Regions from separate parts of the Exiguobacterium sp. CH10 genome, predicted to be linked through region 1. Evidence: riboswitches for the same ligand, from Rfam matches in the RefSeq annotation. Region 1 holds a riboswitch; the other holds the start of a gene.
The links. Region 1 has a riboswitch for S-adenosylmethionine ahead of KNP04_RS00465 (MetQ/NlpA family ABC transporter substrate-binding protein). Riboswitches for the same ligand answer to the same signal wherever they lie in the genome.
Positions count from the first base shown of each region.

Region 1 (12,265 bases):
GTTCAATATGTCGGGATGGCGGGTCGCCTTTGCTGTTGGGAATGCGGATATTATCGAAGCCATCAACACGTATCAAGATCACGTCCACGTGTCTGTCTTCTCGGCCATTCAAGAGGCAGCCATCGTGGCGTTAGAATCCCCACGTGACTTACGTGACGACCTAGCCTCACTTTACGAAACAAGACGAAACCGATTGATTGACGGGTTGCGCCGGGCAGGATGGGAGATTGAGGCACCGAAGGGTTCGTTCTTTGTATGGGCGAAAGTACCTGAGGGGGATGCAAAATCGTTCTCGACAAAATTACTCCACGAGGCGGGTGTTGCCGTCACACCAGGCTACTTCTTTGGAACAGAGGGAGAGCACCACATCCGTTTCGGTCTCGTATCGTCTGAACAGAAGATTGATGAAGCGGTAGAACGGATTGAGAGACTGTTTGCAGCTTATGAGGAGGTACATTTGTGATACGTCAAGCCGTGCTCGAATATGACCATTCGAATGATGCGCTCGAGGACCTTCATACGGTGATCGGGAATCGGGAGGCACTCATTTTGAGAGGATTGAACGGATACGGTGAAGCGGTACGCGTATCCCCTCGTCTAGCAGAAATTCCGAGTGTACGATTTTACGGTGAATGTTCAGACGAAGAAATAAATCGTTTGAATGCCTATCGACCCGACGTATGGATTGCCGTCGGCGGAGGTAAATTGATCGATACGGCGAAGCGGATTGCGGCCATTCAGTCGGTGCCGCTCATTGTCGTCCCGACACTCGTGTCAAACTGTGCCGCCTTCACACCTCTTAGCGTCATCTATACTGAGGAAGGATCCTATATCCGTTATGATACGTTTTCGGTCGTCATCGAGCGCGTCATCGCAGATGAACGACTGTTACGTGATTCACCTTACGACTATTTCAAAGCCGGCGTGATCGATACGGTCGCAAAGTGGTTCGAGGCCCGATATATTAGTGGGACGACATCAAAGGATGCAGGGATTCAGTCAGGGTTATCACTTGCTGCGCAGTGCGGGAAATTGATGGACTTGTCGATTCATGAACAGGACTTTCGTCGTTATGGAACGGACGTCCGATATATCGTCGACCATGTCCTCGCAATCGGTGGTGCGGTTGGTGGGTTCGGGGATGCCGGCACACGTGTTGCTGTCGCGCACGCCGTTCATAATGCGCTCAGTCGCTTTGATTCGACTCATCATTGGTTACATGGGGACAAGGTCGGGTTCGGATTGATTGTTCAAGAACGATTGATTAGGTCCGATGAAGCCATCCTTTTAGAGAGCTGGCTTGCATCCATCGATGCGCCGACTTCACTTACCCAACTTGGGATTCGTCCTGATCAAGTCGAAGAGTTGGTCACTTCGATCGTCGAAGAAATCACGATTCAAGGGATTCGGAATCTCGAAGATTCAGAGCAGTTAAAAGAAATTCTCATCAATCTACAAGAAGTGGTTTACAAATAATGCTTTTATCAGTAATATAATAACAAAATAATAGAACCGATTGCTTATCAAGAGTGGTGGAGGGACTGGCCCGATGAAACCCGGCAACCAGATCAGTATGATCATGGTGCTAATTCCAACAGACGAGACGTCTGGGAGATGAGCGTGTCCGACTTTCACTTGTCGTGCCCGCCGCTCTTCGTGAGTAGCGGGCTTTTCATTTGGAGGAGGAACTATTCATGAACATCAAACAAAAAACACTTTTGGCAGGTACGTCATTCCTTGCAGCAATCGCACTTTCCGCGTGTGGACAATCCGAGGCGAGCGAGACGCTCAGCACGGAAGAGCTGACGATCGGCGTGACCGGTGGCCCACACGAGCAGATTGCAGAGAAAGTACAAGAACTCGCGAAAGAGGACGGTCTTGAGATCGATATCAAAGTATTCAACGATTACAATACACCGAACACGGCCCTTGACGAGGGAAGCCTTGATGTGAACAGTTACCAGACGTTATCGTTCCTCGAACTACAAAAGTCAGACAAAGGTTATAAAATTGACGATGTGTTCAAGACCGTCGCTTTCCCGATGGGTCTTTATTCTGAGAAGTTGACAGATATCAAAGATTTAAAAGAAGGGGATAAAGTTGCCGTCCCGAACGATCCGGCAAACGAACTTCGTGCCTTGCGACTATATGAAACAGCAGGTCTGATCACATTAAAAGAAGGTCTGACGGATAAAGCAACAAAACGAGATATCGCAGAAAACCCGCTCAATTTAGAATTTATCGAGCTTGAAGCGTCGCAGCTTCCCACACAGCTACCGGAAGTAGCCCTTGCAGCCATCAATACAAACTTTGCGATGGGAGCAGGTCTCTCCATCAACGAGGATGCCCTGTTCCATGAGGACACGGTCGACAACCCATATCCGAACTATGTGGTCGTCCGCTCGGTCAACAAAGAAGATGAGGTCGTTGAGACATTGAAGTCTTACTACCATTCGGATGAAGTACGTGCCTTCATCGAAGAAGAATTCAATGGATCTGTCGTACCAGCGTTCTGAGGAGGGATTTGATGATTGAACTGAAACAAATCACCAAGCAATTTCACGTCAATGGAGATACGATCACCGCGCTCGACGACGTCTCCCTCACAATCAAGAAAGGGGAGATCTTCGGCATCATCGGCCGAAGCGGTGCTGGGAAGAGTACTCTCATCCGGATGATCAATCTATTGGAACGTCCGACAGCAGGTGTCGTTGAGATTGAGGGACAAGATATCACACAATTAAAGAAAAAAGAACTCTCTTCGCTACGTCAGCGAATCGGTATGATCTTTCAACATTACAACTTATTAAAGACGGCGACCGTCGAAGAGAATGTCGCCATCCCGCTCCGCCTCGAAGGGCTCGGAAAGCAAGTCATCCGTGAACGGGTCGACCGCTATCTCGACATCGTCGGTTTATCTGAACATCGGAACCACTATCCTGAACAATTGTCAGGCGGACAAAAACAGCGCGTCGCCATTGCACGAGCGCTCGCACATGAACCGGACATCCTGCTCAGCGACGAGTCGACGAGTGCCCTCGACCCTGAAACGACCGAGTCGATCTTAGAATTGTTGCTCGAGATTAACCGAGAACTCGGATTGACCATCTTCTTGATCACGCATGAGATGGAAGTAATTGAACGGATCTGTGACCGGGTCGCCGTCATCGATCACGGCAACATCATCGAACAAGGGAATGTATTGGATGTCTTCTCAAACCCGAGACACGAAACGACGCAGCGGTTCTTGAAGACGAATCTCGATGTTCCGGAAGAAGTGGTGTCGGAATTACAGACGAGAGGCACGCTCGTTCATTTATCATTCATCGGTAGTCAAACGGAACAAGCGGTGCTCGCGCAGTTGACGAAACGTTTCGGGATCTTACCGAACATCATCGGAGGCGGCATCAAGAAATTGAAAGCCGGTCTCGTCGGGAACCTGCTCGTTCACCTTGACGGAGACCATGATCAAACAGAACTCGCTGTTCGTTATTTGAAGACGAGCGGTGTACACGTAAGGGAGGTATCGAATCATGCAACAGTTCTGGACAGACTGGGGTGACCTCATTTGGACGGGAACCATTCAAACGTTGACGATGACGAGCATCGCGCTCCTCATCTCGACACTGATCGGACTACCGCTCGGGACGTTACTCGTACTGACTAGACCGAACGGGCGTCTCGCAAACCGATTCGTGTACGGCGGATTGTCGAGCGTCATCAACGTCATCCGTTCGATTCCGTTCATCATTCTCTTGTTTTTCATCTTGCCGTTCACACGGTTCATCATGGGTACGACAATCGGGGTCCAAGGTGTACTTCTACCACTCATTGTCTTCACCGCACCATACATCGCACGACTCATGGAGTCTGCTCTACTTGAAGTCGACCGCGGGGTCATCGAGGCGTATGAGGCGATGGGCATCTCGACGAGAAAGATCATCTGGTACGTCCTCATCCGTGAGGCACGTTCTTCCATCGTTCTCGGATTGACGATTGCAACGATCGGGTTGATTGGTGCGACAGCCATGGCAGGTCTCGTTGGAGCCGGTGGGCTTGGAGATATCGCGTATCAATACGGACACCTTCGTTTCGAACCGGAAGTGATGTATGTGACGATTTTCGTCCTTATCCTACTTGTTCAATCGATTCAGTCATTCGGAAACCGATTGGCAGCCAAATTAAAACGAGCCTAAAAAAGAATCGTGTCGCCTTGGCGACACGATTTATGCGTTGTGGAGCAACCGTTTTAGTTCAGCGATGCGGTCATGCCGAGGAATGAACGTCCGAATCTCTTTCTCACTGAAACCGACCTGGATGCGATGATGGTCGAAGACAATCGGACTCTTCAGGATTTGTGGGTTTGATGCGACAAAACTGTACAGTTCGCGGATCGACATCTCGTCGAGTTTCTCAGCCGCTTGTTTATAGACGCTCTTCTGTACCGACAGCAAGTCGGTCGTCCCATTCTCAGTCAGACTTAGCATTTCTTTAAATTCACCAAAGGATAAGCCTTGGTCTGTCAATTTCTTTTCGATGAAGGGAATCTTTTGTTCCCGCAACCAATCAATCGTTTTTCTGGAAGAACTGCAGCTCGTATGCGTGAATACCGTGACCGTCACGACAACCACTTCTCCTTTACATCAGTTTGGTTCTAACTATTATCTCTTTTTATACGTTACGTTTCGTGATTATGTTTCAAATCACATACAGTTTCTTTTTGATTGAAAGCGACTTCGTTCGGGTACAGATTTCAAGAGGAATCACATAAGGAGGAATGAAGATGTTTGATTATACTGTACAGTCTGACCGTACTGTTGAGGACGTCATCGCCCGTCTTGGAGAAGCGCTGAAAGATGAGTCATTCGGTGTATTATGGGACTTTGATTTGAGCGACACGTTAGAGAAAAAAGGGCAGGCCATTGAAGGGAAGTATCGCATCTTAGAAGTGTGCAACCCGAAGGCAGCAAAAGAAGTGCTGTCACACCATTTAGAGGGAGGCTACTTCCTCCCTTGTAAAATCGCCGTGTTCGAAAAGGACAATCACACACAGATCGGCATGCCGAAACCGACAACGTTGATTCGCCTCATAGATGACGAATCGTTACAAGCCGTCGCAGCGGACGTCGAAGCTAGACTCCAACGTGCGATCGACCAAAGTAAATAATCGATGTACCATCCGCCCATGAAACATGGGCGGATTTTTTTCGTATAGGACAGTTAGATAATGGTAAAATTGGATAGAACGTTGACTGGAGGAGATATTTTGTTTAAAAGAGGGATTACAATAATACTTGGCGCTTCGTTGTTAAGCGCATGTGGAGCATCTGACATAGAAGTCATTCAATTAGATCACATAGAAAATCAATGGAATCTCGAGAGTTACACGAAAGAAGGAGAATTTGTTCAAGTACACGAAACGAGAGAAGTGCTTGAGGCATGTGAGGGTGAACGAACGGCGGAGCTAAATGGAGATGTCACTGTATATCAGACAGTGTTCGCAGGACGAAACGGGGTCGTGTCATCCATGGATCCGTACTCGATGAAAGTAGTTACCTATTTAGAAGGTGACGAACGATATGTTGTCTGTCGCGAAGATTATACGAATCAATGGATGGCGGAGACGATCGATAAGTTCCCGGACTTTGTAAATACATCTGAAGGAATCAGCGTCCCCCGATTACCTAGCCTTCATCAAACATCTTTATCCTCAAAAGATAAGCTAATGAAAACAGACGAACTGAACATCGATGAAATCGACATCATCCCGTTCCGAGATACATTACTTGAAATTGAACCGGCTCTATTTGGAGAGCTTGAACTAGAACTCGATGGTAAAGCGACGAGACATTCGCTCACTAGTTTTCAACCGACCGGAATCGATATGCCGCATCGACAGATTGCCATCGGACTCGATCGAAAAACATCTCAACCGTATATTCTTTTTTCATTCAATGAACGCTTTGTTTATCAGCAATTACAGTTTGAAGAACTAGAGGATCCTGCGTCAATAGAACAACAGTCCTTTGAAGAGTTAAGCGTCGACACCATCATCGAACCTGGAGAGATAAAAAAAGGAGAAGCGGTTCCCATATATACGTTCCATTACATGCGGGATGGTGAACCAGTGACTGAAACGATGACGGTTCGCTTTATTGAAGGTACGTTACTGAAAGAAGGCGAAGAACCCGATTCGATGCTTGAAGAGTGGATGCTGGACCAAGAAGACGGTTCAAGAGTCATTGCGCACCGTAAACCGTTTGACGGGAATTCACTCACTTATCCTGATTTCATCGAAATCTCGACGGAAGAATCTGAACAAGTCATGGAAGTATTGAAGGAGGCAGAACCGGTCGGCCGTAAGGGTGAACCTGCAGACTATCGATACTTGACGTTGATGGAAGGATGGAAAGGGCAAGAATTTGAAATCAGCTATAAACAGCGTTCAAAAAAAATCGACATCTATCTGACAGACCCGCTTCGCGAGCAGACATTTAAATTATCTAGTAAAGGGGCGGAAGTGTTCTTGGATATTTTCCCGGAGTACGAAAAATCATGATGAAACGACTATTATTCACGTTATGTACAGTTGGAATATTATCGGGTTGTGGTGGTGAAGAGGTAAATGTCGTCAAACTGGACCATATGCCATCACAATGGGATGTACGAGACATGAACAGCTTTACTACCGGGCCGGAGACGTGGGCGAGCGATTTACTCCTTGCATGCACCGATGACCCGGTTCCCCAAATTAATGAAGACGTCACGGTCTATCATTCGTATGTTTTGAACCGAAAAGCCATGATTTCGGACTACGATGCACATGCCTATAAGCTAGTGACGTATGTAAAAGGCGAACAGAACTATGTCATTTGTCAGGACGGCCTTTCTCCAAAGATGAGAGTCGGACTTGTTGAGAAGTTCCCTTCGTTTGTACAGGCTTCTGAAGGTGTCACCATCCCAAGTAACCCGACAATTGCAAATGGAACTCCGGAACAAGAAGAGAGTCTGAAGGAAAGCGATTATTCCGATGTTTTCGAGGATCCCGTCAATCTCATTGACGAAACGATGATTCAAGTGACCCCTTCCTTGAATGGAAGTATCCATTTAAACATCGGAGAGGACGAAGGGATCTTTCCGCTCTCAATCATTGAACCTTATCACGCGCAAATGGGAAGCATGACAATCGCACTCGGCTACGACGAACAATCCAAAGAGGCTTACATTTTCGCTAAGTCTGAAGGGGGCTTACTTTCCTATGACCCGGTCGTCATGATTTCCGAAAATGATTATTGGCAACCAAAGCAATTTGAAGGGCTCAAAGTCGAGCGGGTACTGCAAGCAGACTCGCTTGAACCCGGAGTCGAGACACCGGTTTACACATTCTCTTACATGGAGAACGGGAAACGTGTGACGGAAGATGTCCGTCTCACGTACACCGGTCGCGAATTTGCGACGGATGAATCGATCGAAGCAGACATAGAATCGAATCCCGCCGTACCAAGTGGTCCGTTCGTGTTCGTCCATAAAACTCCTTTAGACGAAAAAGCAACGATTGGTTACCCGAACGTGCTGCGGGCTGCAGGAATCGACATGTCTGATTTGATGGACGCAATCGATGAGGCAGAGCCGGTCAAGCGAAAAGGGGAGATAGAAGAGTACACGATGCTTACGTTCATCGACGGATGGGTCGGTCAGGAGTTTCAATTAAGCTTTCAGAGACGTTCGAAAAAGGTGGATGTGTACTTAACCGATCCAAAGCGAAAGCAGACGTTCAAATTGTCGAGTATGGGTGCAGAGACATTCTTCAGCTATTTTCCCGATTTGAAAGAGTAAAGGCGCCACTCGGCGTCTTTTCATTTGGCAAATACTTCAAACTCAAGATATTGACCTTCTATACAAAAAGGATGCAATGGATTGCTTCTCAATACGATAAACTGAGATTCACGATTTAGTACGAAAATCCTACGAAGAAGAAAGGTTGCTATCTTTAATGAGTACATTGAACCAAAAAGGAATTCAATCAGAAGACGTTTTTCGGTCCATCGAGACGAACATGGCGATGATTCGATTTGATCGTCAACGCCGGGTCGTCTATGTGAACGATACGTTCGCAAAAGCGATGAAATATAGACGCGAAGAGATGGTTGGCATGCAACACCATTTGTTCTGCCCTTCTTCCTTTGTCAATAGTTCGGATTATTCGGCATTTTGGGAGAAACTTTGGAGCGGATTCAGTTTCTCGGATAAAGTGGAGCGAGAGAATGCAAAAGGGGAAACCATTTGGCTCGAGGCGACGTATATGCCGATTTTCGAAGGGGATGATGTCGTAGGTGTCGTCAAAATCGCATCGGATATCACGGAGCGGCAACAGGTGATTGAGGATTATGCGTATCGCTTCAAATCGATGACCGATGTGCTCGATGAACGGGCGAAGACAGGTATGCAAGATACGAAAGTATTGAATGAGACGATTGAACGGCTTGCTAAAGATGCGGCGGACAACCTCCATGCCCTTCAGAACTTGCGTCGTCAAGCCGATGATATCGCGAAAATCGCACTGTCCATCAAAGAGATTGCCGCACAAACAAATCTATTGTCCCTGAATGCCGCCATCGAAGCCGCTCGCGCCGGTGAACATGGACTTGGATTTAATGTCGTGGCGACGGAAGTGCGGAATCTCTCCCGTATGGTTGAACGTGCGGTCGTCGACGTCAATTCAAATACGGAAGGGATGAACTTTGAACTACGAAAAATTGTAGAAGGTGTCACCGCATCCAATCAAGAAATTCAGTTGAGTGCAAAGACGATGGAACAAACGATGGATCGATTCCATGCGTTCGAGCAGGCCGCAGCCGAATTACATGATACGGCTGACACGTTCACTTCTAACTTATGAACCGATTGACCCTTTGATGGGTCAGTCGTTTTTTTTGAATTGTAATGTATGGCCGTTCTCCTTCAACCAAGCTTTCGCTTGATCTGTTTCTGGATATACGGTACGTAACGTGTTCCAAAATGAGGCAGAGTGGTCGAAGTGGACGAGATGCACCCATTCGTGAGCGATGACGTAATCCATCATTTCTTTTGGTGCGAGCATAAGGCGGACGTTGATGGAGATGGTCCCATTTGAACTACATGACCCCCAACGTGTCTTTTGGTGACCGATTCGAATCTTTTCCGCTTTCACGCCTAAGATTCTTTCGTAAGTCGGTGCCCGCTCAATCACATATTCAAGCGCACGTTCGCGTAGCCATGCCTCATAATGTTTAGACAGGGTGTTTTCGTCCCATGTCCTCGGGACGAAAAATGAGGAACCGTCATGTCTAAGTGTCGTGCCATCATCTTTTTTGGTCGGATAGCTTTTTCCATGAAAGACGAGCCCCTCATCAAGAACAGACGTCTGTTTCGGAAGGTTGTGCCATGTATGACGAATCCATGTGTCGTGCTCTTCTAAAATGCGATCGACGACTCGTTTTGACAAACGTGCTGGGATACGTAGCTCGATGCCATTTGGTGTGACATAAAATGCGGCTTTTTTTCTTCGCTTATGTTTGACGATGTTGACGTTCATACATTACCTCCTCTCTATATCTCGATTGAGTATAACGAAGTCGGCAAGAAACTGCCATGCTTTTTTGGCACGCAGTCGAATCAACTTTGATACAGTAAGAGGAGGAGGGATGAACATGAAATCAATTTTACAACAACAACTTGAACGTACAGGTACGAATTCAGTGAAGTGGGATGGGTTGGAGCGTTGGTTCCATCTGTCAGAAGAGGTGTTGCCACTCTGGGTGGCCGACATCGATATCCGTACGGCACCGTCTATTTCGGAGGCACTCGCCAACAAAGCCGCACAAGGAGAATTCGGCTATACCTTGTTCGCGCCTGAAGCGCAGGAAGCGGTTCGGTCTTGGTACGGGCGACGTCACGATATGGAGCTTGATCCGAAGCATGTCTTATTCTCAAGTGGGGTCGTCCCCGCATTGACACATATCGTCGAGGCATTGACGGAAGTCGGGGATGGTGTTGTCATTCAGTCACCCGTCTACCCACCGTTCCATGAACTCGTCGTCGGTTCGAAGCGACAGGTGTTCGATGCGCCATTGAATGAGAACGATGGACGCTATGAGATGGACTTTGTCGCCTTGGAGGAAGCGATGAAACAAGCGAAACTCTTCTTGCTCTGTTCTCCGCATAATCCGGTCGGACGTGTCTGGACGAGAGCAGAACTGGAAAAGGTCGTCGAGCTTGCAAATCAATATGATGTCATCGTTGTCGCAGATGAGATTCATGCGGATTTGACGTTCCCTTCTCATAAACATACCGCAATCGGCTCACTCGATCCCCGCGTCATCACGGTAAGCGCCCCCTCAAAAGCGTTTAACATCGCAGGATTATTTGCGTCCTACATCATCTGTCCGGTTGATGAGTGGCGGAAGCAAATCACGAAAGTACAGAACAAACATCACGTCCTCCCGACGCCGTTTGCCAATACGGCTATCATCGCCGCCTATACAGACAAACGTGCGGAGCAATGGCTCGATCAATTGCGTGAAGAACTCGAGCAACAAATGAGCGAGGTCATCGACTCGATTGAAACCAATCTACCGATGCTCCGTACGGCGCGTCCTGAGGCGAGCTATTTATTGTGGATCGACTTTTCGGAGCTCCCGATGTCTGCCGAGGAGAGAAAGTCTTGGCTACATCAAGACGTACGAATCTTCTTGTCACCGGGTACTCCGTTCGGTCCTCAAGGTGAAGCGTTTGAACGGATGAATATCGGGACGCGTCGCGAATTGCTAGACGAGGCAATCCAACGTCTCAGCACGCAAATGAAGCGAAAAGCGTTTGTGTAAAACGAGAATCGGGAAAAATTCACAATGAGATGATGAGAGAAAGTGAGTGGATGGGATGGAGACGATCAACTGGAAGAAAAAAATGGAGGAACAGCTAAGGCGCAGTGGATTCACCTTGCAAGTCGAAAACATGTCCAATATTCGCTTGACTGAGATTCATGCGAGTTCTTCTCCGTTGATCTCTTATCCGCTCCGTGTCCGATTGTATGAGCGGATGGGCTGGCTCATGTGTACGGTCGATTCGCCGACTCTTGACCGAAACGAGGACCATCCCTTATTCGAGCGGATGGTGACAGCCGTATTCGAACGAATCGTACGTCATTTATACAACGGATATGGATTCCATGTGCTGACGTTCATCGGTGATACCGGAAACTATATCGCGCCTAAAGATTCTGAGACAGGCGAGGTCGTCCGTCTCGTCGCTCACCTATGGAATGACCGTTCCTATATCCATCTCGACACATTCGAGGAATATCCGGCCTTATATGTGACCCCACCGTGGGCCCACCAGGCGTATGCTATCGAGAGTACGGATGAGGAATGGGTCATTTACGCAGGTAGGGGCGGTAGACCATCGACCGATTATCGGGCGGATGGGGTCGAGTTAAAGCCTCATCGTCTGGCAGACGGCGAACTCTTCTTCCCGGTCGACCGTATCTCAAAACACAAAGGCACACTCGCTCTTGCCGAATGGCTCCGACTTGAGCGGAGAGAAGTTGAGGACTTTATGATGTCGTTCATGCAGACGATCCGAAAGTTCGATCCTTCCTTCGGATTCGCATGGGGTGGTACAGAGACGTTCTTTCACGGCGTGCCGGTCGAGCCATATGCGCAAGTATTCAGACTCGAGAGCGGGAAGCGTCGCTATCGCGTTATGAACAATACGGCGAAGCGATTGTTTGCGGTATCGGATGACCCTAACGAATGTCTGAGGGAAGTGAGTCAGACGTTAGGGACCATCACGTTACCGGAACGACGAGTTTCAGCACTTGGCCAACTAATCATGGGGATTTGGCAACAGTTTGAGACCGATGAAGAGACGTATATCCAAGAAGTCGCATATCGGGACATCTCAAAATTTCAGATGGAAGAGAAAATCGGTCATGCTCTGGCGAATCAACAGCGTGTTCGTTGGATCGATAAGAATCATCCACACCAGAATGTGATTGAATATGCCCATCTCCGTATCACGTTCCCGAAACGACCACCGGGCCTTGTCACTGTCGAACCTGCTGAATCTGGACATGAAAGAGGTGCTTTATGAGAATTGTGGACGCACGTGCCATGCCGATCGACCATGAGGATTTGATTGCCGTCACATCATCATCGGTTTACTATCGTGAAAAGAAAGACGAGACGACTTTCTCCCTCTATCGTTTCGATGAAGAGGACGGGATGAT
Region 1 is NZ_JACSKO010000001.1:77,287-89,551, reverse strand. Features, by position in the region: gene KNP04_RS00475 (aminotransferase class I/II-fold pyridoxal phosphate-dependent enzyme) at 1-463, shown strand, start outside; gene KNP04_RS00470 (iron-containing alcohol dehydrogenase) at 460-1,476, shown strand; SAM riboswitch class I at 1,518-1,621, shown strand; gene KNP04_RS00465 (MetQ/NlpA family ABC transporter substrate-binding protein) at 1,695-2,516, shown strand; gene KNP04_RS00460 (methionine ABC transporter ATP-binding protein) at 2,528-3,562, shown strand; gene KNP04_RS00455 (methionine ABC transporter permease) at 3,534-4,196, shown strand; gene KNP04_RS00450 (Spx/MgsR family RNA polymerase-binding regulatory protein) at 4,227-4,622, opposite strand; gene KNP04_RS00445 (DUF302 domain-containing protein) at 4,784-5,167, shown strand; gene KNP04_RS00440 (hypothetical protein) at 5,267-6,559, shown strand; gene KNP04_RS00435 (hypothetical protein) at 6,556-7,836, shown strand; gene KNP04_RS15410 (methyl-accepting chemotaxis protein) at 7,994-8,899, shown strand; gene KNP04_RS00425 (M48 family metallopeptidase) at 8,921-9,574, opposite strand; gene KNP04_RS00420 (MalY/PatB family protein) at 9,690-10,862, shown strand; gene KNP04_RS00415 (hypothetical protein) at 10,945-12,129, shown strand; gene KNP04_RS00410 (hypothetical protein) at 12,126-12,265, shown strand, end outside.

Region 2 (19,022 bases), 500 kb from region 1:
CAACTGTGTGTTTTTCGGTACGTAGATGAACGCCCCACCGTTTGTGAGGGCAGCGTTCAACGCCGAAAGACGCTCTTCATCGACACGTACGCCTTCCGTCATGAAGTATTTCTCAACGAGCTCTGGGTGTTGCTCCATCGCTTCTTTGATTCCCATGAACAAGACGCCTTCTGGCATCGACAATTCGTTATAGACGACATGACCGTTGCGTTCAACGAGCACGTTTGTCCGGTGGTCTCCGAGAAGTGATTCGATGTCAGCTGTCAAACCGTCTTTCGGTTCGAGATTGACATCACCTGCTGCGAAGTCCCACTTATCAATCTTAATCTTTTCAACTTTTGGCAAAGCAAGTGTCGGCGCAAGTTCTGCTGCCTCTTTACGACGGTTGACCATCCATGCTGGTCCGCCGAGCGCTTCTGCACGTGCCGACAACGCTTGTGCATCCAATTCAAATTGTACGGTCATCGTACAGCCTCCTTACGCTTCTGTGTCTACTGTCATTCCGAGTTCTTGCTTCACCCAGTCGTAACCTTCTGCTTCGAGTCGCTGTGCGAGCTCTTTGCCACCAGACATGACGATTTTCCCGTCCATCATGATGTGTACGAAGTCTGGCTCAATATAGTTGAGGAGACGTTGGTAGTGCGTGATGATCAAGCAGCCGAACTCTTCTGAACGCATTTCGTTGACACCTTTTGCGACAACTTTAAGGGCATCGATATCAAGACCTGAGTCGATTTCATCCAAGATGGCGATGTTCGGTTGGATCATCATCATTTGAAGAATTTCGTTACGCTTCTTCTCACCACCTGAGAATCCTTCGTTTAAGTAACGGTGTGCCATTTCTGAAGGGATTTCGAGAAGTTCCATCTTCGCATCGAGTTCACGGATGAACTTCATGAGTGAGATTTCCTGACCTTCTTCACGACGTGAGTTGATTGCTGAACGCAAGAAGTCTGCGTTTGTCACACCGCTGATTTCAGCCGGGTACTGCATCGCAAGGAACATCCCTGCTTGTGCGCGCTCGTCGACTTCCATCTCGAGGACATCTTCGCCGTTTAATTCGACGCTTCCCCCAGTGACCTCATAAAGTGGATGACCCATGAGTGCTGATGCGAGTGTTGATTTACCAGTCCCGTTTGGACCCATGATGGCATGAATTTCGCCACCTTTAATTTCTAGGTTAAGACCTTTGACAATCTCTTTTCCTTCGATTGAGACGCGGAGGTCATCAATTTTCATTTGTGGTACGTTAGACATTCGGATACCCCTTCCGTATTTTCTCGCCATAGTGAATGGCGTAGATTAGATATATTCTAATCTTAGACTAGTCATTTTTTTATTTCAAGCGACTCACCTTAGAATTCATTCTCAATAAAATGATAAAAGTTGAGAATGCTAATAGTAGGAAATCAAGACATTATCCGGCATTCTCTTCGACAAGTGCGAGGACGGCTTTCCGCTCCCTCACAGCAGCCGCGAAGAAGAAGGCACCACATCCCGTCAACACCGCCAAACTTCCGAACACCGGAAGCGATGATTGGCCAAACGTATCGAGTAACACCCCACCGATAATCGGTCCGATTGTCTGACCGAGTGACGTCAATCCCATCGCCCCAAAATAAGTTCCCCGTAAATGTTCGGGAGCCAGTTCGTCCGTCAATACGTCTGTCATCGTGAACATCAACACTTCGCCGACCGTGAAAATGGCCATCGCAACGAATAACACCCACTCCACTGTCGCAAATCCGATGAGCAAGAGTCCGAACGACAATGTTGAGATTCCAAAAAAGAGTGACTTGATCGGAGAGACACGAATCCCGAAACGCATAATCGGATATTGCACGATGAGCACCGTGATTGCGTTCGTCGTCAATAAGTAAGCGAACAATCTCGAACCGTCTTCTAACCCGTCGCGTAACGCGATGAATTGAGGAAGCGTCGAATTGAACTGACTGTAACCGATAATCGCGAAAATCATCCCGATGATGACTGCACGGAATGTCCGGTCGTCTCGTAAAACGCGAAACGTCTCCGTCAAGCGTGGCCGTGCTTTGACCCCGTCTCCTTCTTCAAACGGATACTTATAAAACAAGATCGAGATGATGATTCCATACAATATGTATACTGCCGTCACGACAAAGAATGCGGTCTTCACTCCGGTGAGCGATAAGACGACCGCCAAGAGTGGCCCGATGGCCGCGGCGATATTGATCATGAAGTAACGGACGTTATAGACGATGACCCGTTGGTCTGCCTGCGTCGTGTCACTGATGAGTGCCCGCGAAGCCGGTTCTAAGAAAGATCGCGACATGCCCATCAACATCGATAACATATAAAACCAAAACAGTTCGGTCGCGAGCGCGAGACCAGCGAACGTGACGGCACTGAGCACGATGCCGATCAACATGAGCTGTTTTCGCCCATATCGGTCAGAGAGTGTCCCCCCAAAGAAGCTCATGAACAGACCCGAAAGTGCCGTCACGGCAAAGATTGTTCCAATCACACTCGCCGAAAAGCCGAGCGTGGCCAGATAGATTGCAAAAAATGGCATGACAAAAAACGTCGCCAGTCGTGCAAAAAATGTCCCGAACAGGACGCCCCACGTCAGTGGATGAATCTGTCTGAGCTTCATCCAAATCCCCCCTTTTCTTTCATATATGTAGTGTACTTCTCTTTATGAAAGAACACTAGACAAAAAAAGACCCAGGGGATGACCCCTGAGTCGAGACTGCTTATTGTTGTACCGGTACGACCGCACCTTTGTATTCGTCTAAGATCCACTGTTGTGTCTCTTCAGAAGTCAATACTTCGAGGAGTGCTTTGACGCGCTCATCTTCTTCGTCCCCTTCACGTGTGACGATCAAGTTGACGTATGGTGAGTCTTCGCCTTCAAGTGCGATGGCATCTTCAAGTGGGTTAAGACCTGCGTCGATTGCGTAGTTCGTGTTGATGAGGACCGCATCGCCTTCTCCGTTGTTGTAAGCTGTCGGAAGAAGTGCTGCTTCAACGTCTGTTTTGAACTTCAAGTCTTTCGGATTGTCGACGATGTCAGAGACTGTCGCATCGACCGTCTTGCCTTCAGCAAGTGTGATGAGACCTTCTGATTGGAGCATCGTGAGAATTCGTCCGTGGTCAGCGACCGATGAACTCATGATGATTTCTGCGCCTTCAGGAAGTTCGTCGAGCGATTTGTATTTTTGTGAGTAGACACCGATTGGCTCAATGTGAACACCACCCGCAGATGCGAATTTGTAGTCTTTGTTTTCAGCCATTTGTGACTCAAGGTACGGCTCGTGTTGGAAGTAGTTCGCATCGAGCTCACCGCTTGCGAGCGTCTTATTCGGAAGCACGTAGTCTTGGAACTTCTTGATTTCGAGTTTGTAGCCTTTTGCTTCATATTCTTCTTGTACGTGCTCTAAAATCTCAGCGTGCGGTACGTTCGACGCACCGACGATCAATGTTTTTTCATCGCTAGAACCTGTTTCTGCCTCTTCTCCGCCGCAAGCCGCGAGAACTGTGAATGCTGATAAAGCTGTCAATCCGAGTACTGTTTTCCAAGTTTTCATTATGAATCCCTCCAAATGGTGTATGTGTAATTAAGCTGAACGTTTATCAATTTTTGTGACGAGTCGGTCACCGATGAACTGGATGACGAACACGATGATCAAGATGAGCACCGTCGCCACAAACGTGACGTCATTTTGTGAGCGTTGGAACCCTTCCAAGAAGGCCAAGTTCCCGAGTCCGCCGCCTCCGACGACACCGGCCATCGCCGTATAACCGACGATTGCAACGATGGTCACCGTGAGTCCTGAAACGATTGCCGGAAGAGCTTCCGGAATCAAGACTTTATAAATAATTTGCCATTTCGTCGCGCCCATCGATTCCGCTGCCTCGATGACGCCACGATCGACTTCACGAAGGGCAAGTTCGACCATTCGGGCGTAGAACGGTGCCGCTCCGATGATGAGTGCCGGAAGCGCCGCCGTCGAACCGAGCATCGTACCGAGCAGGAACAACGTGAACGGGATGAGTAAGATGATTAAGATGATGAACGGGATCGAACGGAACACGTTGACGATCGCGCTGACGAAGACGTAAATTGGACGATTCTTCAATAATAGCGATTCGTTTGTAATATAAAGAATCAAACCTAAAGCGAGTCCAATCACAAACGTCGCGACACCCGCGACAAGCGTCATGTACAACGTCTCCCATGTCTGTTCCATCATGATTTGCCAGTCTACGTTAGGAAACATCGCTTTCCACCTCCACTTCTACTGATTGCGAACGAATCGACGCGATGGCGCGTTCGATTTCTCGTGCTTCCCCAATCAATTGGATGAATAGCGTGCCGAGCGCACCGACTTGTGACTGGGTCACGTTCCCGCCGATGATGTTGAATCCGATGTCGTGCGTCTTAAGGACGTCAGACAAAATCGGTTGTTCTGCCGTTTCGTTCAAGAATTTCAATTTGACGATTTGCCCACTCGGATAGCGTGCTTTCAAATGTTCGAACGTGAGCGACAGATCGTCGACTGCCCCGATTTGTTTCACGAATTCTTTTGTGATTGGCTGCTCCGGATGTTGGAACACGTCAGAGACTTGACCTGTCTCAACGACTTTCCCTGCCTCCATCACGGCGACGCGATGACAAATCTTTTGGATGACGTGCATCTCATGCGTGATGAGGACGATTGTCAATCCGAGCTTCTTATTGATGCTGACGAGCAGTTCAAGAATCGAATCCGTCGTCTTCGGGTCGAGCGCGCTTGTCGCTTCGTCACAGAGGAGCACCTCTGGATTTGTAGCGAGCGCGCGGGCAATCCCGACTCGCTGTTTTTGACCGCCGGATAATTGTGACGGATAGCTGTCTTCACGACCTGATAATCCGACGAGCTCGACGAGTTCCTGAACCCGACGCTTCCGCTCACTTGCCGGTACCCCAATCAATTCGAGTGGGAAGCTGATGTTTTCTGCGACCGTGCGCGACCACAGAAGGTTAAAGTGCTGGAAGACCATCGAGACGTTCTTGCGAACTCCTCGTAATTCTTTCGGGCTGAGCTTCGTGAGCTCACTCCCGGCGACCTCGATTTCACCGCTAGACGGTGATTCGAGACGGTTGAGCAATCGGATGAGCGTCGACTTCCCCGCCCCCGAATATCCGATTATTCCAAAAATTTCACCGCGATCAATCGTTAGTGACACATCATCCACCGCCTGGACACGACCATTCTTCGTATCGAACCATTTGGCGACGTTTCGTAATTGAATCAATTCCTTTCCCTCCTGACAACAAAAAAAGTGCGCACGTTTGAGCAAACGTGCGCACTTTATCGTACGGACAACGATTGCTCTCATCTCTCAAGGTTTCTCACCTTGCTGGAATTAGCACCATTTCGGATTGCTCCGCGGTTGCTGGGCGTCATAGGGCCAGTCCCTCAGCCTCTCTTGATAAGAGTGTTGTGTATTCGATTAGCTTTATCATAGCGACAGCTTTTTCTGCTGTCAAATCATTTTTTCAAAAAAATCAAAAAAAGGTGCCGTCCGAGGACGACACAGAACGTAGCACCTTGAGTCACGGAAGGACAGCCCATAGATGAAAATCTTTTGCCCGTTCAAGATTTACATCCTTATATGGGGGAGATTCACCAATCATCACTCGATCTTGATTTGGACCGTGCGATTATACGGAACGTCTTTCTTCGCTTGATTTTTTTGGGGGACAATCGAAGGGAAGACTGACGTGTATTCGTATAAAGGTAGCAGCGGCTTCACCAAAACGTCTTGATGTCGGGAATATCGCGTCCTATTTTGTGTTCAAGTAAGATGTTGTAATGAATATACCATTCGTGAACTTTCTGTGTCAACTGATTATTTAAAATTTTCAGATTATTCTAATGTTCCTCTCTCACTTTACGAAAGAGAGGACGTGTTGAACGTTTTGAAAAGCGTAAAGACGATCCCGAACCTCGCCATTTTCAAGCTTTAACAGCGCTGGGACGCTCATCACCTGATAAGCTTCAAGTTCTTTTGGGATATAGTTCGCATCGCGCTTTTCAATCTGAATTTCAGGGTCGATCGCCTCGACAACCGTCAACATTTTCTCCGCGACAGCGCATGTACCACACATTGGGGCGTATATATATAAGTATCCGTCTGTAATCATTTTTCTCACCTCTCTTATCATTATAATAGTCGTTCGAGTCCCGTTCAAAAATCGTGCTCTCGTGAAATTTCAGAATTTTTCAATGATTCTCTTGACTCTTCTGTCTGATAGGAATAATATGGGTTTTAACTTTATCGCTTTTGTACATAACAGCAAAGAAGAAGGACAGGTGAATGAATGATGACGGAACAAGCAACTGGTACGACAAAGCAATTTACGATGAACGTCTTAAACGGTCTCAGCATGGCGATTCTGATCGCCCTCATCCCGAGCGCGCTGCTCGGTGAACTCACGAAAGCTATACTCCCTTATTTTCCGTCTCTTCAATTCATATTGGATGCGACGACGATTGCGATGCGCCTCCTCCCGGCCATTATCGGTCTTGCCGTCGCGATGCAGTTCGGACGATCGATTTTAGAGGCAGGAACGATTGCCATCGCAACCTATGTCGGCAGTGGCGCCGTTCGAATTAATGAAGGTGCGTTCGTGATGGCCGGAATCGGTGACGTGATCACAGCCGGTGTGACCGCTGCGATCGCTACGATTCTTGTCATGAAGCTCGCTCCCCACTTGAAGACGTATACGGTCATCGTCATGCCGATGACAGTCATTGTCGTCGCAGGCGGCATCGGTGCCTTCTTATTGACGTATATTTCACAGATCACGACATACATCGGATACCTCATCATGACGATGACGGATCTTCAACCGGTTCTCATGGGCATCTTGATCGCGATGGCGTTCTCGCTCATCATCGTCTCGCCGATTTCGACTGTCGGGATCGCGACGGCCATCAGTCTATCAGGCGTTGCAGCCGGTGCGGCAAACCTCGGCGTCGTCGCCGCCGGGTTCGGTCTCGCCATCGCGGGTTGGCAGGCGAACGCGACCGGTACATCGATCGCCCACTTCCTCGGATCGCCGAAGATTCAAATGGCAAACTTCGTCCGACGCCCGATTATGATGCTTCCGATTTTGGCGAACGCGGCCATCCTCGGTGCGCTCGCTGGTATATTAAGAATCGAGGGAACTCCAATCAGCGCAGGGTTTGGCGTATCTGGACTCATCGGACCAATAAACGCGCTACATCTCATGCCGGGCGGGTTCGCCTTGTTCAACGTGCTTCTTGTGATCGTCTTGTTCGGGCTTATTCCAGTCGGGCTCGGGATTTTCTTCTATCGTATGTTCGAACGGGCGACGCTCGTCAAATCGGACCATTACCGACTCGATTTCGAGTGAACATAAAAAAAGCCGGCTTCTCCAATTAGGAGAGGCCGGTTTTACTTATCCTTGAATCATCGCTTCATATTCTTCTGCAGACATGAGCTTGTCGAGGTCTGACTCTTCCGTCAACTCAACTTCGACCATCCATGCATTTTCAAACGGTGACTCGTTGACGAGTTCTGGAGAATCGGCAAGGTCTTCGTTCACTGCTGTGATGCGTCCAGATACTGGCGCATACAACTCAGAGACCGTCTTGACTGATTCGACTGAACCGAATGGCTCGTCGAGTAGGATTGTACCGTCAACTTCTGGGAGTTCCACAAACACGATATCCCCTAGTTCGCTTTGTGCGAAATCCGTGATGCCGATGCGGGCTTTCGTTCCGTTCACTTCTACCCACTCATGTTCTTTTGAATAACGTAAATTTGCTGGTACTTTGCTCATCCTAACTTCCCCCTCAAATAAATTAGACTCACATCTGTATTATAGCACTTAGCCCCAAACGTCCGTAAAGGACTTTTCTGAAAATCCGACCGTCGTTTTTTCACCATTTGTGACGATTGGTCGCTTCAAAAGCATACCATTGCTTGATAATAGCTCAAGTTGTTCGTCTTCTGATAGATTTGGCAGTTTGTCTTTGATGCCTTCGTTCCGATAGACTTGCCCGCTCGTATTGAAGAACTTCTTAAGCGGTAAGTCTGATTGTTTCCACAGCTCGGCGAGTTCTTCTTTCGTCGGTGTCGATTCGACGATATGAACGTATGTATACTCGACCCCTTGCTCTTTCAACCATTTTTCTGCTTTTTTACACGTACTGCATGGTGGATAGCCGTATAGTGTCACCATCTGTTCATCACCTCTCTCATCAATGTAGCATATTCAGAGAAATCAATTCACGTCTCAAGCAACCGTTCGATCTCTCGTTTCATCGTTGGGTTGACCTCATATCGCTCTTCGATAAAACGTAAGATGACCGCCGCCGCGACGCCCGACTTGCCATATCCTAATACCCCGTCCATCAAGAAAGAAATCATCTCTGGATGTCTCGTCTCGACCCGACGTGTCGGGTTGAACGGGTCTCCTTGTCCACCGAGCGCCTTCAAGACGTTTTGAACGGCCGCAACTTGGACGAGTTCGAACCCGGCGAGCATCTCGCCCCGGCGTTCCCGAAGCAAGCCGACATATAGGTTCGTCAATGCTTCTTCATAGTAGTAAGCCGTCGCTTCACGCGCGATTTCAAGACGCGGTGTCGCAAACACGTCGAGTGCTTCGTCCCGTCGCCAGACGACGCGTCCTTGTGTATAGGCGATCGCTGCGAGTTCATGTACTTCAAAGACGGCGAATTCACCGTAGATGCCATCGTGATACATAATCTTATGTCCGTCTTTCGTGTTTTGAAACTGATAGTGAAGCGGCTCGACTTCAAGCCAGTCGAGTCGGTCGATAAAGCGTGCCTTCTGCCCGTCCTCGACAATTAAAAAGAAATCGAGGTCCGAATAATCATCCAACCGCTCCGTCTCTTGTCCAATCGACCCTAATGCCAGCAACATCAGCGTCCCTTCGTGTGCGGCAACCGATTCTCCGATTTGTTCCATTCGTTCAAGCAATCTATCGCGTGTTCTCATCGTCTCTCCCCCTCGTTTCTATTGTACGTGGCAGAGGTCAAAAAAAGAAAGGGCCGACCGCGTCCGGTCCACCCTTTCTGTCGATTGAATTACACGATAAACTTGTTCGCTTTGATGAGGCTCGCAGCGACTTCACGCTTCGTCCCGATCACATTGATCGGCTGATAGCGGCTGAACTTCTTCATTGCCGAGAGAAGCATGCGCTGCTCGTCACCAGACGCCGCTGCATACAATACTTCTTTCGCCATGAGTTCGACTTGTTTGAACACTTGTTCCGCAAAGATTTCTGTGTAGCGGACTTTGAGCGTGTTCTTCTCTTCGCCTGTGCGTGCGATCGCTTTGTCTGTACGAGCGATGGCTGCTTCAAGCGCATAGATGGCACTGATCATGTCTGCAATCTTCGCCAAGATTTCTTGTTCGCTTTGAAGGTCTTGTTGGTACTTCTGAACCGCTGTACCTGCGACCATCAAGTTGATTTTCTTCATGTTCGAAAGGAGCATCTTCTCGCGTGCGAGCGGTGAGCCATCCAATTCTTGCGGCATGTAGCTCATGAGCTCTTTTTGAAGTTTTTGTGCTTCTGCGAGGAGCGGCAATTCACCTTTCATCGCTTTCTTGAGAAGTGTACCCGGAACGATCAAACGGTTGATCTCGTTCGTTCCTTCGAAGATGCGGTTGATGCGTGAGTCACGATAGAGGTTTTCGACTTCATACTCTGCCATGAATCCGTATCCACCATGGATCTGGACCGCTTCGTCGACAACGTAGTCAAACGTTTCAGAAGCGAATACTTTGTTGAGTGAGCATTCGATCGCATATTCAGCAATCGCTTGTGCCACTTTTGATCCGTCGCGCATGTTCTCGTCACCAAGTGCATCCAAGCTATCTTGGAACAAGCCGCCCGTACGATACACTGAGCTTTCCATCGCATAGATGTTCGCTGCCATCGTTGCCAATTTCTCTTGGATGAGCGGGAATTGGCTGATTGGTGTCTTGAACTGTTTGCGCTCGTTCGAATATTGTACCGAAAGGTCGAACGCACGTTTTGATGAACCGACCGCACCGACTGCAAGTTTGTAACGACCGACGTTTAAGATGTTGAAGGCGATGACGTGACCTTTTCCGATTTCACCGAGAAGGTTGTCGACTGGTACTTCGACGTCTTCAAGGATGAGCGTACGTGTCGACGATCCCTTGATTCCCATCTTCTGCTCTTCCGCGCCAGTTGAGACTCCTTTGAAGTCACGCTCGACGATGAAGGCACTGAACTTGTCGCCATCGATTTTCGCATAGACGACGAAGACGTTCGCGAAGCCAGCGTTTGTGATCCATTGCTTCTCACCGTTCAACACGTAGTGCGTGCCTGCTTCGTTCAAGACAGCCGTCGTTTTCGCACCGAGGGCGTCAGACCCTGAGCCTGGCTCCGTGAGCGCGTAAGCCGCGATCCATTCTCCTGTCGCGAGTTTCGGCAAGTACTTGTGCTTTTGCTCTTCTGATCCGAAGAAGACGATCGGGAGTGTCCCGATTCCGACGTGTGCGCCGTAGCTGAGTGCGAACGAACGAGCTTTCGCGAAACGCTCCGTGATGATCGAAGATGAGATTTTATCGAGTTGGTAGCCGCCGTACTCTTCTGGAACGTCTGCTCCGAGGAGACCGAGCTCGCCTGCTTCTTTCAACAATTCGACTGAAAGGTCGAACTCGTGCTTCTCGATACGCTCGAGGACTGGCATGACGCGATCATCGACGAATCCTGCTGTCGTGTCACCAATCATTTTATGCTCATCTGAGAAATCCTCTGGTGTGAAGAGACGCGATGCGTCGAGTGCGTCAATGACAAAGCTACCGCCTTTAATCAATTCATGTTCTGTACGTTCCATATCCGATTCCCCCTTAAAGTAATTCGAAGACACCAGCCGCGCCCATTCCGCCGCCGATACACATCGTGACAACCCCATACTTCTCATTGCGTCGTTTCATCTCATGCAAGATCGAAACAGAAAGTTTTGCTCCTGTACACCCGAGTGGGTGACCGAGGGCGATGGCGCCGCCGTTCACATTCACTTTCGATGGATCGATTCCGAGTTCACGGATGACACCGAGTGATTGGCTCGCGAACGCTTCGTTCAACTCGAACAATCCGACTTCTTCTAACTTCACGCCAGCCATTTCGAGTGCTTTTGGAATGGCGACGACTGGACCGATTCCCATCACTTCCGGACGGACACCACCGACTGCGAACGAGAGGAACTTCGCCATCGGTTGTAACCCTTGGCGTTCTGCTTCTTCACGATCCATGACGAGGACTGCTGCCGCTCCGTCTGACACTTGTGAGGCGTTACCCGCCGTGACCGATCCTTTGATTTTGAAAGCTGGGCGAAGTTTACCGAGTGCTTCAATTGTCGAATCGGCACGGACACCTTCGTCATGCTTCACGACTTTCTCCACTTCTGCGACTTTACCGTCTTCACCGAGCACGTGCTCGATGACCGTCACAGGAACGATTTCTTCCTGGAACTTGCCACCCGCGATCGCTGCAGCCGCTTTTTGGTGACTGTTGATAGCAAACGCATCTTGGTCTTCGCGCGAGATGTTATATTCGGCCGCGACACGCTCTGCCGTGTGACCCATGCTCATGTAGTACTCAGGTGCCGTCTCCATGATGTGTGGGTTTGGACGGATGACGTGACCACCCATCGGTACTTGGCTCATCGATTCCATACCGCCGGCGATGATCGCCGTTGCTTGACCGATCATGATTTTTGCCGCCGCATCCGCGATGGCTTGAAGACCTGACGAGCAGTAGCGGTTGATGGTGATCGCTGGAACTTCGTGCGACAGTCCCCCCCGGACCGCCGCATAGCGAGCGATGTTCATCCCTTGCTCCGCTTCTGGCATCGCACAACCCATGATGACGTCATCAATCGGGCCTTTATATCCTGAACGCTCAAGCGTTGCCTTGATGGCATATCCCGCGAGCTCGTCCGAACGAACGTTACGGAACGAACCGCGTTTTGCTTTTCCGACCGGCGTCCGTGCGCCGGCTACGATGACTGCTTCCCTCATCTGTTATGTCCCCCTTTATCAGTTCCGTAGTGGTTTGCCTTTCACGAGCATATGTTGCATCCGTTGTTGTGACTTCGGCTCCCCGATGAGGCTCAAGAAGGCTTCACGCTCGATGTCGAGGAAGTACTGTTCGTCGACGAGCGTACCGTACGCCAAATCGCCACCACTGATGACATGTGCGAGTTTCTTCGCAATCTTCAAATCATGCTCTGAAATATAACCGCCGTAGAACATTTCATACGCCGCGAGTTCGAGCGTCGCTTTACCCGTTTGACCGACGACTGGCAATTTCTCACGAACCGGTGCCGTATACCCATCGGCAAGTTCAAGTACCGTCTGTTTCGCATCGAACGTCAAGTGATCACGGTTCATCGAGATCCCGTCGACTGCACGGTGGTAACCGAGTGTCTTCGCATCAAATGCCGACTTCGATACTTTCGCCATCGCGATGTTCTCGAACGTCTGTTGCGCCGCCTTCTCGATGTTTTGCATCGATTTTGGCGTCTGTTCAAGGAGACGACGATACGTGTTGACATTTCCGCCCCCACCTGGGATGAGACCGACACCGACTTCGACGAGACCCATGTATGTCTCCAGCGCAGCTTGCATACGTGCTGCCGGTAAGCTGATTTCCGTTCCGCCACCGAGCGTCATGCCGTATGGTGCGGCGACGACCGGGCGACTTGAATAACGAATCTTTTGAACGACTTGTTGGAACTTGTTGATGATCCAATCGAGTTCGAACCAGTTCTCGTCTTCTGCTTCCATGAGCATCATCGCAAGGTTCGCGCCGACACAGAAGTTCTTGCCGTCGTTCGCGAGAACCATTCCTTTGAAGTCTTTCTCGACACGATCAATCGACTGTTCGATCATCTGCATGATGTCGACACCGATTGCGTTGTTTGGTGATGTGAATTCGAGTGCGACGACGTCATCGCCGATATCGACGAGGCGTGCCCCACCGTTCTCTAAGATGATGCCGTTTGATTTTGCGAGTGGCTTGAGTTTCAATTCTTTCGGGTTGACGGTCTTCTCGACATACGCCTTCGACGCTTTATCGTAATACTGGTCTCCCTTATAGAATGACGTGTTACCTGCAGCAAGCATCTCATCGATCCATGCCGGGACGTCGTATCCTTCCGCTTTCATACGTTCGACTGATTTTTCAACACCGAGGGCATCCCACATTTCGAACGGTCCGAATTTCCAACCGAAGCCCCACTTCATCGCATCGTCAATCGCAACGATTGTGTCTGCAATCTCTCCAGTAAGACGCCCCGAGTAAGCGAGCGTCTTCGCCGTGATTGGCCAGAGCAGTTGTCCGACGCGACCTTTGTTCAAGATGGCACCTTTCAACTTCGCTTTCGAACCAGGAAGTGATTTGATTTGATCGAGCTCAGGACCTGTAATCGCTTTCAATTGTTCGTATTCGAACGTTTGAAGATTCAATTCCTGAATGACCTTTCCTTCTTTCTTATAGAAACCTTGACCGGCTTTCTGTCCGATCCAACCTTTTTCCACGAGTTGCTTCATTTCTGAAGGGACGTCGAACGTGTCCTTCTCTTCCCCAGCTTCGAGCGTCTCGTAGACGTTACCCGCCACGTGGACGAACGTGTCGATTCCGACGACATCGAGTGTGCGGAACGTCGCTGATTTCGGGCGACCGATGAGTGGACCTGTGATTGAATCCATCTCTCCGATTGACGCGTTTTGCTTGAGCATCTCTTCGAACGTGACGAGGAGACCGTATGTCCCGATTCGGTTACCGATGAAGTTCGGCGTGTCTTTGGCTTCGACGACACCTTTCCCGAGTCGGTCTTCCGCGAAGCGTGACATGAAGTCGATGACCGGGCGTGCTGTCTTCTCCGTCGGGATGAGTTCGAGCAACTTCAAGTAGCGCGGTGGGTTGAAGAAGTGCGTTCCGAGGAAGCGTGATTTCAATCCTTCCGGAAGGGCACTTGCCATCGCTTCGATGGAGATCCCTGACGTGTTCGAGCTGAGGATCGCATCTTCACGGATGTAAGGTGCAATCTTCTCGAAGAGCTGTTGCTTCACATCGAGGCGCTCGACGACGACTTCGATGACCCAGTCCGCTTCTTTCAAACGCTCTAAATCATCTTCTAAGTTCCCGACTTCGATGAAGTTGAGATGGTCGGCTGTCGCAAGTGGTGCCGGATTTTGTTTCAATAGCTTCTGACGGTTTTCTGAGGCGATGCGATTTCGTACTTCTGGTGACTCAAGCGTCAACCCTTTCGCTTCCTCTTTTGCTGTCAATTCACGTGGTACGATGTCGAGCATGAGCGAACGAATCCCCGCGTTCGCCAAGTGAGCCGCAATCCCCGCCCCCATTACTCCTGAACCGATGACGACCGCAAAACGAATTGAGTTCGTCAAACGGAGGTCGGTTGATTGTTCGATGTGACTCGTCATAGTGTTCCCCCCTAAAATGAGAATGAATAGTGATTCATTTCACGCGTAAAAAAAATCGCAATCACCATCGTGTTTACTCTTCTATCATAAATGAATGAACATTCATTCGCAAGCGTTCATTTTTCAATTTCATTCCATTTTTTGATTGAACGATTAGTTTTCAATCGATGTGGTATAGACAAAAAGAGTCAAATTCAGAAAGGGGAATGTACGCATGCGCGATAATCGTCTGAACACTGCAGGTAGTCGAAAGGATTTTGAGTCGTTTAAAAAGGACGCACAAGAACAGGCGCACCAACCAGGAATCGATTCGAAGATGGAGCCCTTCCCGATCTATGAACGGGAAGACTATAAGGGAAGTGACAAGTTAAAAGACAAGGTCGCGATCATCACCGGCGGGGATTCCGGGATTGGGAAATCGGTCGCCATCTTCTTCGCCCATGAAGGTGCGAACTCGGTCATCGTTTATAAGGACCAAAACGAGCTCGAGGACGCGGAAGCGACGAAAGAACGGATTGAAGACTTGGGCCAAGCCTGTCTCTTGCTCCAAGGAGACCTCGGGGAATCTTCTTTCTGTCAACGAATCGTCGAGGAGACGCTCGAGACGTTCGGTCATATCGACATCCTCGTCAATAACGCCGCCGAGCAGCATCCGCAGGAATCACTTCTCGACATCTCGGACGAACAACTCGAGAAGACGTTCCGCACGAACATCTTCAGCATGTTTTACTTAACGAAAGCCGCGCTCCCTTATTTAAAAGAAGGAGCCAGCATCATCAATACGACCTCGATTACGGCATATGAAGGAAACGATCAGCTAATTGACTATGCGTCGACGAAAGGCGCGATCACCGCGTTCACCCGCTCGCTCGCCAAAAACTTGGCGGACAAAAAGATTCGCGTCAACGGGGTCGCCCCCGGACCGATTTGGACACCGCTCATCCCATCGACGTTCGATGCGGAGAAGGTCAAATCGTTCGGGGACTCTTCCGGTATGAAACGTCCGGGGCAACCGGCCGAACTCGCACCGGCCTATGTCTATCTTGCAAGCGATGACTCGACGTACGTCAGTGGTCAAGTCATTCACGTCAATGGTGGTACAGTGATTAATGGATAATTTTGAAACAGGCTCAGTCATCAGGTACTGAGTCTGTTTTTATGGGAAATTAATCCACTACATGATACAGTGGTTAACAGATATTACTTCGTTAATCAGATGAAAGGAAGGAGTTAGTGATAGATGATTCATTATCAATTGACAAAAAATGATTTTTTCATGCTACAAAAAAATTTTATTGAAAACTCGGTTTCGGAAAAACGGAAATCTTTACTTATCACGATTGTGCTCATGTTGCTGACAGCTTTTTATGGATTTGCCCTCGCAATCACCTTGTTACCTGAAACAATGTCCGCCGCCATCATCCTCATACTCGCTGTCGGTACCGCTGTTGTAGCACCGCTTCTCTTGTTCCCTTTCTTCAAGAAAGTGCATTTTACAATTAGGCTGAAACTATTGCGTTCCATATTTCGACAGGAATCGAAATGGCCACGTGACTTGACATTATCAATTTATGAGAACGGAATTGAAGTCAACTCTCTCCACAACGCCGTCAATAAACAGGTTCGAGTCTCATGGAAAGCAATTGAAAGAGTAAGTGAAGACGAAATCAACTATTATCTATACATCGAAGCGACGGAAGCAATTATTATACCGAAGCGAAAGTTGAGTGAGACTAATCAAACAACCATCAATCACTTGTTACAAAAATACTTAAATATCACTCTCTAAGCAACTATATTCAAGGTTCAATACTCCCTAGACATACATGCATATGACAAACTACAAAGGAGCAGATGTTATGGTCACCACGTACAAACTGACGCTTGAAGATTTTTCAGCTTTCCAAAACGACATGATTCACCATTCTGATCAACATAAACGAATTCGCAGCGTATGGTTGAAATATATGAATATTCCGCTATTCGCGCTTGGGTTCATTGCTACAATCTTATTATTTCCTAATCTCGAATCGACGATGACACGATTGTTGATCACATTTGGAATTGGGATGTTGTTCGCCCTATTACTTAGACCGCTGTTTAAAGATTTACATGCCCCACTCTACCTTTGGCAGATCCGTCGCATCCTCAAAAAACAGAACGTTTGGCCAAAAGACATTAAGCTTCAGTTTTCTGAAACTCACGTCGAAATGCAAGCCGTTCGCGGTAGTATCCACCGTACGACACAAGTTACTTGGACATCTATTCTTCGCGTATATCAAGACGAGTCGTATCGCTTCCTTTATTATGAAGAGGATGAAGCTTTGATTATCCCGAAAATGAAAGATGGGATTACCGAAGTCGAACAAAGTGAAATCGATCGGATACTCGAAAAACATCTACACACAGAAAAGCACACAAGTTCAACGTGAACTCGTGTGCTTGTTTTATTTCTTCACCATTCCTTTTAATACGAACGCCACGTTCGCCGGACGCTCCGCGAGGCGGCGCATGAAGTAACCGTACCAGTCACGGCCGTATGGCACGTAGACGCGGACTTTATAGCCTTGGCGTACGAGCTCGAGTTGACGCTCGACGCGGATGCCGTATAGCATCTGGAACTCGAACTGGTCGAGTGGGATGTTGTTTTCTTTGACGTGCTCGATGACGGCGTCAATCATATGGTCATCGTGTGTCGCGATGGATGCGTAGTTTCCGTTCGCAAGATGGAGTTTGACGAGCTTCACGTAGTTATGGTCGACGTCCTCTTTTTCAGGGAACGCGACCGTCGCCGGCTCTTTATATGCCCCTTTGACAATCCGGAGGTTCGGCTTGAGCGGTGCGAGGTGATTGATGTCATCTTCCGAGCGGTACAAGTACGACTGGATGACCGTTCCGAGACCATCAAATTCACCCTTCAGCTTCTTGAACAACTCGAGCGTCTTCTCACAACGCTGCTCATCTTCCATATCGATGGCCACAAAGACCCCTACTTCTCGTGCGACCGTTAGGATTTGACGCATGTTGTCTTCAATCAACTCGTCTGAGATGTCGAATCCGAGTGACGTCAATTTAAGGGACATATAGGCGTCTAATTGTTCTTCTGCCATAATTTCAATCGCACGAATGATTTCGTCACGATTCGTATTCGCTTCTTCGACCGTCTTAATAAATTCCCCGAGGTGGTCGACCGTGACCGACAACCCTTTCGCGTTCAATTCGCGAATCGTCGGAACGGAAGCCTTAAAGTCTTCCCCTGCTACAAAGCGTGATGCACCAAATCGTAGGCCATATTTCTTTGCCAAACTGTTGAGTGTTTTGTTTTGTGACATGTAGATAAATCCATCGCGCAACACTTTTTCCATCTGATTTTCCCCCTTACTTTTACACCCATCTATCTCTATGATGATGTCTGCAATTATTATGACACACAAACGTCAATTCGTCTGTATTTTTGTAACCGTTTGCAGCACTTTCTTCCCAACTTTTCAAAAAAGACAGACGCCCCGTAGGACGGCTGTCTTATAGGCTTGTCGAAGGTGCGACATAGAGTAAAATACTGAGGAAGATGAACACACTTCCCGCTAGGACGAATAAGTGCCAAATCGCATGGTTGAACGGCAGTTTTTGCCACACATAAAACACGATTCCGACCGAATAGGCAATCCCTCCTGCGAGGAGAAGCATGAACCCTTGATGCCCGAGTGATTCATAGAGCGGACGGATGGCAATGATGCAGATCCAGCCGAGTGCGAGGTATGTCACGTTTGACACCCACATGTACTTCCCGGTCGAAAATAGTTTCCAGATGATTCCGAGAATCGCCACTCCCCATACAATCCCGAATAACGTCCAGCCGAGCGTCCCGTGAAGCGTCACAAGAGCAAACGGCGTATAGCTTCCGGCGATGAGTAAGTAAATCCCCGCATGGTCAAACACTTGCAGCACCCGCTTCGCTCGTGGATGCGGGATGGCGTGCATGAGCGTCGAGAATAAGTAGAGTAAAATCATCGATGCCCCGAACACGCTGACCGCCGTAACGTTCCACGTGCTCCCACTTTCCGTCGCACTCATGACGAGTAAGACGAGGGCGACGATGCTGAAGATGACTCCTAAGCCGTGCGTGATCGCGCTCGCGATCTCTTCCCCGAGCGTGTCGGCATGGAGCATCTCTTTGAGTTGTTCTTGTTTCATATGCTCCCACCTTCCATAACTGTTCCCTCTAGTATGGACATTTCCCGATTTAAACGCAATCGAAAACACGGGCTACCGATTAGCCCGTGTCGAGATTATGCGACTTCTTTCACCGGAACGTCACATTCCATTTGTGCAGCCCGCATCGCGCGTGCCCGCTTGTGGAACAAGACGAGCAACGTCAACGTCCCGAGTGTCGAAATGACATACGGAAGGACCCCGTCCAGTTTGAATCCGATTGGTGCCGTCAAAATATAGAACCAGACCGCATACAACATGAACGTCCCTGGAAGGAGCGCGATGTAGTGGTTGCGTCCTTTAAT
Region 2 is NZ_JACSKO010000001.1:571,507-590,528, forward strand. Features, by position in the region: gene sufD (Fe-S cluster assembly protein SufD) at 1-465, opposite strand, end outside; gene sufC (Fe-S cluster assembly ATPase SufC) at 478-1,239, opposite strand; gene KNP04_RS02970 (MDR family MFS transporter) at 1,418-2,632, opposite strand; gene KNP04_RS02975 (MetQ/NlpA family ABC transporter substrate-binding protein) at 2,733-3,566, opposite strand; gene KNP04_RS02980 (methionine ABC transporter permease) at 3,597-4,259, opposite strand; gene KNP04_RS02985 (methionine ABC transporter ATP-binding protein) at 4,249-5,277, opposite strand; SAM riboswitch class I at 5,355-5,461, opposite strand; gene KNP04_RS02990 (thioredoxin family protein) at 5,912-6,169, opposite strand; gene KNP04_RS02995 (PTS sugar transporter subunit IIC) at 6,350-7,405, shown strand; gene gcvH (glycine cleavage system protein GcvH) at 7,451-7,834, opposite strand; gene KNP04_RS03005 (arsenate reductase family protein) at 7,883-8,236, opposite strand; gene KNP04_RS03010 (hypothetical protein) at 8,284-9,015, opposite strand; gene KNP04_RS03015 (acyl-CoA dehydrogenase family protein) at 9,105-10,889, opposite strand; gene KNP04_RS03020 (acetyl-CoA C-acetyltransferase) at 10,903-12,075, opposite strand; gene KNP04_RS03025 (3-hydroxyacyl-CoA dehydrogenase/enoyl-CoA hydratase family protein) at 12,094-14,505, opposite strand; gene KNP04_RS03030 (SDR family oxidoreductase) at 14,720-15,622, shown strand; gene KNP04_RS03035 (YcxB family protein) at 15,746-16,294, shown strand; gene KNP04_RS03040 (YcxB family protein) at 16,365-16,937, shown strand; gene KNP04_RS03045 (proline dehydrogenase family protein) at 16,953-17,870, opposite strand; gene trhA (PAQR family membrane homeostasis protein TrhA) at 18,028-18,699, opposite strand; gene KNP04_RS03055 (carbon starvation CstA family protein) at 18,795-19,022, opposite strand, start outside.
Region 2: another riboswitch for S-adenosylmethionine. It lies ahead of KNP04_RS02985 (methionine ABC transporter ATP-binding protein); the one in region 1 lies ahead of KNP04_RS00465 (MetQ/NlpA family ABC transporter substrate-binding protein).